DNA from 2 places in the Limosilactobacillus avium genome. Region 2 is predicted to be linked to the other one. Evidence: riboswitches for the same ligand, from Rfam matches in the RefSeq annotation. Region 2 holds a riboswitch; the other holds the start of a gene.

Region 1 (5,731 bases), on a different contig from region 2:
TGATAATTGGCAGCGATTCGTAAGCAATGTAAATGGCAACCGCAATGGTTAAGAGCGGGTCCAGCCACGGAACGTTGACAAAGATCAGGATGATCCCCCCGATGATCACAGCAACTGACGAAAGGGCGTCGCTCAAAACGTGGAGGTAGGTTGCCTTGACGTTCAGGTTATCGTGACTGCCCGAATGGAGGAGGGCGGCGGATAGGAAGTTGGCAACGAGCCCGACGACCGCGACGATCATCATGATTGTCCCGTTAATGTGTTGGGGATGGCTCAGCCGCTGGATGGCTTCACCAATCAAAAAGATGGCAATAATTACCAGCAGGAGACTGTTGGTCAGGGCTGAGAGAATCTCTGCCCGCCGGTAGCCATAAGTACTTTTCCGGGTTTCCGGCCGGCCACCAATTTGCTGGGCAAAGTAACCCAGGATGATGGAAAATGAATCGCCCATGTTATGGAAGGCATCGGAGAGAAGGGCCAAACTACCAGAAATTAGCCCCCCAATGATTTCAACAACCGTGATTAAGACATTTAGCAGGGTAACAGCTAGGAAGCGTTGCCCCGTGATTCTTTCTTTCATAATTAATGAATGCTCCTCTGCATATTGATTGCAATTTTTAATCGCAATGTATTAAAATTAGTGATTGTAGCTAACGAAAAAGTTAGGCAATCCGAACTACTCGTTTTTATATTATGCTATAATCGTAATATATTCAATATCGAGTTATTGTGTTATGACCGTTCGAAGGCCAAAAATTTATTGAGAGGTGAACTAGATTGACTCCAATGAAGGAAGATTACTTGAAAATCATCTTTGAGCTCGGCGGTAGTCATAAGAAAGTTTCCAACAAGGAAATTTCATTAGGATTAGGAATTGCTGCTGGTTCAGTGACCGAAATGATTTCCAAGTTGGCCGACGAGGGGCTCGTTGTCCACGAACCATACGCCGGAATTTCATTGACAGCGAAGGGCCAAAAATATGCGGCAGAATTAGTACGTAATCACCGGCTATGGGAAACATTCTTAGTGGACAAGTTAAATTACAATTTTGCGGACGTTCACTCAGAAGCGGAAATTCTGGAGCACCAAACGAGCAATCGGTTGGCAACTGCCTTGGATGAGTACTTACAACACCCTAAACACTGTCCCCACGGTGGGGTTATTCCTTCGGCCAATGGCAAGTTTCCTGACGTAAGTCACCGCTTGTTAGCCGATGCCGAGGATGGTGAAGAAGTTGAACTGGAACGGTTCTTAGACAACCACGAACTGTTGACTTACCTGGAGGAATTGCAATTGCGTCCTTCAGAGACAGTGAAAGTCATTCGTCACGAACCATTTGAGGGTCCAATTGTCATTGAAAAGGACGGCAGTGACAAGGAAATTAACGTATCTTACAAGGCGGCCCATAACATCTTTATTAAATAAGAAAAGTTCAAGCGAGGAAGGTAATTATTTCCCCGCTTGTTTTTTGATAAAGCACTGCGCGAGTAAATTGACTTGTGGTATACTCAAAATAATTGCTAAAAATTAGAATTAGGAGTAATCATATATGTTTATTGAACGCGATAATCATCGCTGGCGTCGATTTGCATTTAGTGGGGGCTTCTTTATCATCTTGTTGCTATTGATCAAGTTTAATTCTTCGGTGGCAACGATGATGGATGCCGTCTTACAATCACTCTTCACCAGCCAGCGCCTTGAAGGTATCGGCTGGTTCCACGCCCTGATGACTTTCTTATCGTTTATTGCTAGCCCCAAGATGGATATCATCTGGGTGATTATCATTGCCGTTTTCCTATGGTTGAGGCAGTGCAAGATTCCCGCAATTTGGGCGGTCTGCACGTTGATCGGTGGGGATTTCTTCGGTGAAGTCTTTAAGCACATCGTTAAGCGTGCTCGTCCGGCCCAACACCTGGCAGCTGATGACGGTTATAGCTTTCCTAGTGGTCACACGCTGGGAATCTTCCTGGTTGCGGCGATCCTCCTCTTGGTTGTTCTGCCGTTAATCCAACGGCGGTCAGTCCGGACAATTTGCCAAATCTTGCTGGTGTTTACCATCTTCTTCTTGGCAATTTCACGGGTTTACCTGTACGCCCACTGGCCATTCGATACGATTGGCGCAATGCTGTTGGCGTATGCTTGGCTCCAGGTTGCTGAATGGCTGTACGTTGCTTGGGCGCCGCGCCTGCAACGAATTCCAATGCTAGAAGATTCGATTATTTAATGAAACAAGTAAAGAGCTGTGACTTGGTTGCAACTCCTTTTTTATTGCCCGGGAAATATTCATGATAGAGACAAAGAGATTAATAGTTAGACCACTGATTACCGATAATGACCACCAGGTTGCCCAGGTGCTGGCTGATCCAGAGTTATTGCACGCTGCCCACATCAGCTTCACGTCACTACCGGCAAACAGCTTTGAGATTAAAATGTTTTTACAAGCGGTCCAGGTGTTTGGTATTTACCAGAAGGCGGATCCAGCAAAACTGCTGGGCCTCATCACCGCCGACCAGACGAACCCAGCACTGGCAACCAATGAATGTGAGGTTGGTTACCTTGAACGCCGGTCCGTGTGGGGGCGGGGGATTATGACCGAGGCTTTACGGGGCTTCTTGGATGGGACCCCGCTGGCAATCGTCGCCACCACCGATGAAGACAACGAGCGCTCCCAGCACGTCTTGAAAAATTCTGGCTTTCGGCTGACCGGCCGGGAAGGTAAGCGGTTAATTTGGCGCCGGCCCGCTTGCACTCGGGATTAATCAGAGTATAATGTTTTACAAAATGAAGAGGTTGCGTTTTTCAATAGTAGCTGCTGCGAGGTGAATAAGCACTGGACCAGTGAGTGAAAGGGGAAAACGCCGAAACAAGTCGGAACTTATTTTCCGAGTTGTTGGGTCATGACTTAAGAGGTCATGGACTGTCGCGGTATTACCGCGGGGCGCTTCCTACGAGTGATTCAATAATCAAGAAGTTAATTGAGTCTGCTAACGGGATGAGCCGTTAGCAGACTTTTTTGTTACCCTCTTCAAAATCTATTTGTTTGGAGGATTTGCTTAATGGCAGAAGAGACGCACGACCAGCATTCGACTGGTCATATTAAGCGAACATTGAAGACCCGGCACCTGTCAATGATTGCCCTCGGGGGAACCATTGGGACCGGGCTGTTTATCACTAGTGGTTCGGCAATTTCAACGGCCGGACCTGGTGGGGCCCTGACGGCCTACGTTATTATGGGAATCATGGTCTTCTTCTTGATGACCAGTCTTGGTGAAATGGCAACCTACATGCCGCTAACGGGATCATTTTCCGCATACTCAACGAAGTTTGTGGACCCGGCCCTTGGTTTTGCAATGGGGTGGAACTACTGGTTTAACTGGGCAATTACCATCCCGGTTGACGTCACCAGTGCCGGAATCGTGATGAACTTCTGGCTGCCCCACGTTCCTAGTTGGGTATTCAGTACCATTGTCCTGGTCCTGATCTTCTTGATTAACTGGTTGTCAGTCCGTTCCTACGGGGAAACAGAATACTGGCTGGCCCTTGTTAAGGTCATTACCGTTGTCTTCTTCCTGATTGTCGGAATTGCAATTATTTTTGGGATTATGGGCGGTAAGCCAGTGGGCCTTTCGAACTTCCATTACAAGCAGGCCCCATTCGTTGGTGGGGTTCCCGCCATCATTAGTGTGTTCCTGGTTGCTGGATTCTCCTTCCAGGGGACGGAACTGGTCGGTATTACGGCTGGGGAAGCAGCAACGCCTGAGGAGTCAATCTCCAAGGCCATCCACTCTACTTTCTGGCGGATCCTGCTCTTCTACATCCTGGCAATCTTTGTCATCGCCTGTGTATTGCCGTACACTAACAAGAACCTGATGAACTCAAACGTGCAGAACATTACGATGAGTCCGTTCACCATTATCTTCAAGCGGGCCGGCCTGGCAGTGGCGGCCAGCATCATGAACGCGGTTATCTTAACCGCCGTTATCTCTGCCGCTAACTCAGGGCTCTACGCCTCAACCCGGATGCTTTATTCTCAGGCCCGGGAAGGGTACGCATGGCGCTTCCTTGGCTACGTTAACCGCCGGGGAATTCCAATCTACGCCTTGGTATTTACCATGGTTATTTCAACCCTGGCCTTTGCTACCCAGTTCATTGTTCCCCAGGCCTATGTATACCTCACGGACGCCTCTGGTTTGTGTGGCTTTATCGCATGGTTGGGAATTGCCATCTCGCACTTCCGCTTCCGCCGGGCTTACATTGCCCAGGGCCACTCGGTTGACGAACTAAAGTACCACGCCACCCTGTACCCATTTGGGCCGATCTTCGCCTTCATCCTGTGTATCATCGTTATTTGTGGGCAAAACGTGGATGCCTTTGCTAAGCTCGACTGGTCCAACATCCTGATTACCTACATGAGTGTGCCACTGTTCTTGATCCTGTTCTTCTACTACAAGATTCGTTACCGGACGCACATCATCCCGTTAGATAAGGTGGACTTGAGTAAGAGCACCAAGGGTGAAAAGTACGAAGGCTAGGCGATAATATATTTCAAAATCTTCCCGAAAATTTCCGGGGAGATTTTTTTTGCGAGAAATTAGTTCTTAATCCTGTTGTCGATTTCACATCGATGGTAGAATAGTAATCGTGTCTTTTAACAGATCATAATGAAAGGAACAGGATAATGATTGCTTTAGCAGGAACAATTGGTGCTGGTAAGACCAGCCTGACGCAGTTACTGGCCGACCACTTACATAGCCAGGCTTTTTACGAATCAGTCGACGACAACAAGATTTTGCCGCTTTTCTACAAGAACCCTAAGAAGTACGGCTTCCTGTTGCAGATTTACTTTTTAAACAAGCGGATTGACGAGATTAAAGAATCATATAGCAACGATCTCAACGTCTTGGACCGGTCGATTTTTGAAGATGCCCTGCTGTTTAAGCTGAACGCTGACATGGGGCGGGCAACGCAGACGGAGTCGGACATTTACAGCTCACTGCTGGCCAACATGATGGAAGAACTTCCTGAGCAGCCCCACCAAAAGGCGCCAAACCTGTTGATCACGATCCAGGTTTCCTTTGATACGATGCTCAAGCGGATTAAGAAGCGGGGCCGGTCTTACGAGCAGATTGCCAACGACCCGTCACTTTACAACTACTACAAGAACCTAAACGAACGCTACCAAGAATGGTACAAGCAGTACGATCAGAGCCCTAAGATGCTGATTGATGGGGACGAGTATGATTTTGTGGAGGACCCGCGCGCGGCCAAGAAAGTGCTCCAGATGATTGACCAGAAGCTAGTGGACTTAAATTTAAAATAAATGTTTGACAATTGTCAGAATGGATGATATATTGATTAAGCTGACTTGTTCAGTTAGCTTAATTTTTTCGGAGGATTAGCTCAGTTGGGAGAGCATCTGCCTTACAAGCAGAGGGTCACAGGTTCGAGCCCTGTATCCTCCATATGCGGATGTGGCGGAATTGGCAGACGCGCAAGATTTAGGATCTTGTATCTTTTGATGTAAGGGTTCAAGTCCCTTCATCCGCATTAATATTATTTGAAAAAAGTGTTGACATTCTTCACTGGTTCATGTAATATTAATAATCGTTGATAGCAATTAAATAGCTCATAATTATGCGGAAGTAGTTCAGTGGTAGAACATCACCTTGCCATGGTGGGGGTCGCGGGTTCGAATCCCGTCTTCCGCTTTTCTTGCACCCATAGCGCAATT
Region 2 (5,731 bases):
TGTTGGTCAACATTCTTAATAAACTTTGCGGGGACCCCGGCCACCATCGTGTGGGGAGCAACATCGTGGGTAACAATTGCCCCGGCAGCCACAACAGCACCTTCGCCAACATGGACACCTTCAATTACAACGGCGTTGGCCCCAATTAAAACGTTGTCATCAATCCGCACCGGTTGGGCACTTGCTGGTTCAACCACACCTGCTAAGACGGTCCCTGCACCGATGTGACAATGCTTACCAACAATGGCACGGCCACCAAGGACCGCCCCCATATCAATCATCGAGTCGGCACCAATTTCCGCACCAATGTTGATGATTGCCCCCATCATGATGACGGCATTATCACCAATTAGGACCTTGTCACGAATGATTGCCCCCGGTTCAATCCGGGCATTGATCCCCTTCAAATTGAGCAACGGTACGGCCGAATTACGGGCGTCATTTTCAATATGGTAGTCGGCAACCTTCTCCTTATTTTCTTCTAGGAAGGGCTTAACGTCGGCCCAGTCACCAAATAGCGTGGCGGTCTGTTTTTCCGGAAATACCTGCAGATTCTCTGGAAAGGTTAGTCCGTCAATGTCTCCCTTTAGAATGACCTTCACTGGGGTCTTCTTGGGAGCATTACCAATGTAGTTAATGATTGCTTGTGCATCTAGTTTTGCCATTTTTTTATTCCTCTTTCTTCCTATATAATGGAATTAATTTTGTTCGTAAGATTGGTCCAGGTGGGTCAGGTCCGCAAAAGTTTCCCGCTTAATAACCACTTGAGAATGACCGTTTTCCGCAAAGACCACGGCCGGACGTGGGTTCCGGTTATAGTTTGAGGCCATTGAATAACCGTAGGCACCCGTGTCCAGCATGGCCAAAACATCACCCGGTTTAGTCTTTGGTAAGGCTTGGTCCTGACACAGGATATCGCCCGATTCACAATACTTACCGGCTAAGCGAACGTGCTCAGTAAGTGGGGCTTGCGGGTCACTGGCCAGAACCGTCTCGTACTTAGCCTGGTAGAGGGCTGGACGAATGTTATCACCCATCCCCCCGTCAACCGTTACGTACGACTTCAGTCCTGGGAGGTCCTTCCGTGACCCCACCGTGTAGAGGTTATAACCGGCCGGGCCAACGATTGACCGGCCTGGTTCAATCCAGATTGCTGGCTTTCCCAAGTTAGTTGGCTGAACGGCCTTCTTAATCGCCTTGATGATGGCATCAACAAATTGCTCAGGACGGAGGGGCTGGTCATCCTTAACGTAGCGAATCCCAAAGCCACCGCCAACATTGATTACCTGTGCCTGGTAACCAAACTTCTTTTGCCAGTGGTCAGCAACCTCAACTAGCTTATTAGCCACCCCTTCAAAGCCCGCAACTTCAAAGATCTGCGAGCCAATGTGGGCGTGCAGGCCAATCAGGTCCATCCGCGGGTTAGCCAGTACCTTTTGCAGGGCTTCATCTGCCTGGCCAGAAGCGAGGTCAAAGCCAAACTTACTGTCAACCTGGCCAGTCTGAATGTACTTATTAGTGTGGGCAGAGATCCCAGGAGTGATCCGAATCATTACCTTTGTCTTTGCATCCAATTCGTTTAAGACCTGACTTAGGAGGTCAATTTCGTGGAAGTTATCAATGACGATTACCCCCACGTGGTTCTTAACCGCCATTACCAGCTCATCATAAGACTTGTTATTGCCGTGAAAGCTGGCCCGTTCCATTGGGAAGCCGGCCTGGATAGCGGTATACATTTCACCACCAGAGACCACGTCGATGTGGGCACCCTCCTGGTTAACCACTTGGTACATCGCAACTGCGGCAAAGGCCTTGCTGGCGTAAGAAACCGCGTATGAAACGTCGTTTTCTTCGAAGACCCGTTTAAAGGCGCGAATCTGTTGGCGAATCTGGCTAACATCATAAACAACCAGCGGTGTCTGGTACTCATGAGCTAAGTCAATCGCGTCACAGCCCCCAATTAGCAGGTGCCCTGCCTCATTAAGCTGGTCTGCGGTAATCTGTTCATTCATAATCAATTCCTCCAATTCATGTTGCCGGGGAAGTCGACCAATAAAAAATCCACTGTTTGCGCAGAACAAACAGTGGACTAAGTTCCATTCTCATTTGTCGATAGCGCAACGCAGGCTGATATTCGTCCTACGACAGTCCGTGGCTTATTCAACCACGCCCCAGTTAACCTGGCTCCTGTCAAGTCAAGCACTTCGGCAACCGCCCTGTTGAGGTAACCTCACTGCCCGACAGTGGCTCCATTACCCTACTTGTGTTGGCTGCACCTCTTCGATTTGTATTAAGCTTATAAAAAAATAATGAGAAAGTCAATAGGGATAATGAGGTCCGGAAAAGATCTACTCATTTTTAGCATTTGGTAAAACGTTTAATCATCAACATCATAAAATTATTTTACTTGCATGTTTGGTGAAACATGTTAGAATTCGATTAAAATTGTTTACGGAAAATTAGCATTTATTGGCGTTTTCCAGAAGGAGTTCTTAAGAAATGAAAGTTGTAAAGTTTGGTGGCAGTTCGCTCGCTGATGGCGAACACTTTGCCCAGGCAATTAATATTATCACTGCTGACCCCCAGCGCCGCGTCATCGTTACCTCAGCCCCCGGAAAGCGGAACAGTAAGGATACGAAGGTTACTGACCTTTTAATCCAGTATGCTAATGAAGTCCTAAACAACCAACCATACCAGCAAACGGTTGGCCAAATTATTAATCGCTACGTTGAAATTGCAAACTACTTTAACGTTCCCCAAGAAAAGTTGGCTCCCATCATTGGCCGCCTGAAGGAGTTGCCCAGCTGGCACTTTCCTAACCATAATTACCTGATGGCAACGTTCAAAGCCCATGGCGAGCGGTCAAATGCTAAATTGATGGCCCTGATCCTCCAGCAACAGGGGTACGAAGCCCGCTTTGTTACCCCAACGGAGGCGGGTATCCGGGTTACGGGGACGCCAAATAACGCAACCGTGATGCCCGAAACCTACTCTTTGTTGGACCACTTCTCGTTTAACGACAGCGAGCTCCTCGTTTTTCCTGGCTTTTATGGCATCACCCTGGCTGGTCACATTGCAACCTTCTCCCGGGGAGGTTCAGACATCACCGGCGCCATCCTTGCCCGGGGACTGCATGCAACAATGTATGAGAACTTCACCGATGTTGACGCCATTTACGCAGCTAACCCGGCCGTAGTTGACCATCCGCAGGCAATCACTAAGATGACCTACCGGGAAATGCGGGAATTGTCCTACGCGGGCTTCTCGGTCTTTCATGATGAGGCCCTAATCCCCGCCATCCAGGGTAATATTCCAATTAACGTTAAGAATACCCAGCATCCGGAAAAGCCAGGGACCTTGATCGTTCCCGATAAGGGCTTTCAGCCGGCGGATATTGTTACCGGGGTTGTCAGTGGCAAGCACTTTGCCGCGCTCTACCTGCATAAGTACCTCCTGAACAAGGAATCCGGATTTACCCTCCGGATCCTGAATATTCTCGCCCGGCACGATATTTCTTACGAGCACATGCCATCCGGGATTGACGACATCACCCTAATTCTGGACCGGAACCAGTTAGATGACGAATTGGTCGACGTGATTTGTAACGAAATTCAAGAAGAGATTAACCCCGACCAGTTGGAATGGATCGACAACTACGCAATTACGATGGTGGTTGGTGAGGGAATGCGTAATCGAACCGGTGTGATTAACGATATCTTGACGCCCCTAACGGAGGAAAACATCCCCGTCCCAATGATCAACCAGGGGGCATCCCGCATTTCAATTATGATTGGTACCTACGACCGCGATGCTGATAAGGCGGTCCGGGCAATTTACCACCGCTTCTTTGCAAACTAGGAGGAGATTAACAAATGGCAAATTTAATAAAAGTCCACGGATCACAAAATAGTTTCTTCATCTTGGACCAAACCAAGCTAAAGACGGCATTAACTGATGACCAACTGCGCAAGCTCGCCCAGCACCTTACCAACCACCAAACGGGACTCCTTGGCGGTGCTGACGGTCTCTTAGTCGTTAATAAACCGACCCGGCCCGGTGCACTTGCCCAAATGCGGGTAATCAATGCGGACGGCAGTGAAGCCTCAATGTGCGGGAATGGTCTGCGGACCGTTGCCCGTTACCTTGCAGAACGGGACCAAAAGAAGTCCTTTAAGGTGGATACCATGGACGCAAGTCTCCAGGTACGCCGTGAAAAGGACTTCGCTCCAGATGTACCGGCCTTTGCCGTGGAGATATCACCCGTTCGTTTTAACAAGGAGGCCCTCCCCTTTGACAATCTCGGTCATGATCGCCTTTTGGGAACCCTAGTACCGGAGCTTGCTCCGCAGTTGACCTTCTCCGCAATCGCTATTCCTAACCCCCACCTAATCTCATTCGTGAGTCAGAAAGTAATTGAGGGTCCGCTCCTTGGTGAATTGGGGCCCTATTTAAACGGTGACAACCCCTACTTCAGTGATGGCGTGAACGTCAACTTTGCCCATATCATAGGTCCAAACCGCCTCTTTGTCCGGACCTATGAACGAGGTGTCGGGTTCACCAATGCTTGCGGGACCGGGATGTCTGCCACTAGCTTAGCCTTTGTCCTTTTGCATGGTGACCAGGGAGCCTTCGATGAACCAATTACCGTTTACAATCCGGGCGGAATGGTTAAGACAGTTGTCCACTACCAGGATCGTCGTTACTGGGTCGAACTGGTCGGCAACGCCACCTTCACCCACCATATCAAGGTTGAAGAAGCAGACCTCCACCAGGCAAGTGTAAACGCGGAAAATTGTACGATTACAGCAACTGGTGAGCAAGCAGCCTATGAGCAATTCATTCGCCACCTGCCGAAGTTTAATTTGAGTCAACGGAACTAAAAAAGACGCGGAAATTAATTCCGCGTCTTTTTTAGTTTACCGGTTAAACAGCGTATCAATTGATTGGTGGTTGTGAATGCGCACAATTGCTTCCTTCAACAGGTCGGCAACTGATAACTGGACCAATTTGTCAAACTTTTTCTCCTCGGGAAGGTGAATCGTGTCAGTCACGACTAACTTCTCAAGCTGCGAGTTCTGCAGGGTTTGAACCGCATTACCAGAAAGAACCGCGTGGGTGGCAACGCCGTAAACGTCCTTTGCCCCGAACTTCTTCAGTGCTTGAGCGGAAAGCTTCATCCGGACCCCGGTATCGACAATGTCGTCAACAACCAGTGCCGTCTTACCCTTAACGTCACCAATGACGTATTCGGGAACTTCCTGAACCGTCTGTTCCCGAACTTCATCGGCACGGTTATCGATAATGGCAATTGGGGCCTTAATTCTTTCCGCAAACTTACGAGCAAAGCTGACACCAGCGTGGTCGGGAGCAACAACAACGGTGTCGTCGTTGATTAGTCCTTGCTTGTCAAAGTAGTTGGCAAACAAGCTCGTTGCTTGCAAGTGGTCAACTGGAATATCAAAAAATCCTTGCACCTGGGCAGCGTGGAGGTCGATCGTAACCAGCCGGTCAATTTTGTCCATTTCAAGCAGGTTAGCAACCAGCTTGGCCGTAATTGGTTCCCGGCTGCGTGCCTTGCGGTCCTGACGCGCGTACCCATAGTAAGGCATCACCACATTGATCTTGGCGGCACTTGCCCGGCGAAGGGCATCAACCATGATCAGTAGCTCCATTAAGTTAGTGTTAACGGGATCGGATACGGACTGGATTACGTATACCTCACATCCCCGCA

What was found. A riboswitch is a leader RNA that binds a small molecule or an ion and turns the genes downstream of it on or off. The one in region 2 is predicted to bind lysine.
Region 1: it holds a riboswitch for lysine, as region 2 does, so the genes downstream of both, QOS01_RS09730 (amino acid permease) here and lysA (diaminopimelate decarboxylase) in region 2, are expected to answer to the same signal.

Annotation. Positions count from the first base shown of each region.
Region 1 covers NZ_CANCWN010000046.1:424-6,154, forward strand. The annotation lists gene QOS01_RS09710 (cation diffusion facilitator family transporter) at 1-580, opposite strand, end outside; gene QOS01_RS09715 (metal-dependent transcriptional regulator) at 778-1,425, shown strand; gene QOS01_RS09720 (phosphatase PAP2 family protein) at 1,550-2,224, shown strand; gene QOS01_RS09725 (GNAT family N-acetyltransferase) at 2,286-2,759, shown strand; lysine riboswitch at 2,777-2,952, shown strand; gene QOS01_RS09730 (amino acid permease) at 3,057-4,532, shown strand; gene QOS01_RS09735 (deoxynucleoside kinase) at 4,679-5,320, shown strand; tRNA gene QOS01_RS09740 (tRNA-Val) at 5,390-5,462, shown strand; tRNA gene QOS01_RS09745 (tRNA-Leu) at 5,466-5,547, shown strand; tRNA gene QOS01_RS09750 (tRNA-Gly) at 5,637-5,708, shown strand; tRNA gene QOS01_RS09755 (tRNA-Arg) at 5,715-5,731, shown strand, end outside.
Region 2 covers NZ_CANCWN010000007.1:26,731-32,461, forward strand. The annotation lists gene dapD (2,3,4,5-tetrahydropyridine-2,6-dicarboxylate N-acetyltransferase) at 1-665, opposite strand, end outside; gene lysA (diaminopimelate decarboxylase) at 699-2,012, opposite strand; lysine riboswitch at 2,105-2,289, opposite strand; gene QOS01_RS03735 (aspartate kinase) at 2,500-3,858, shown strand; gene dapF (diaminopimelate epimerase) at 3,873-4,880, shown strand; gene QOS01_RS03745 (ribose-phosphate diphosphokinase) at 4,917-5,731, opposite strand, start outside.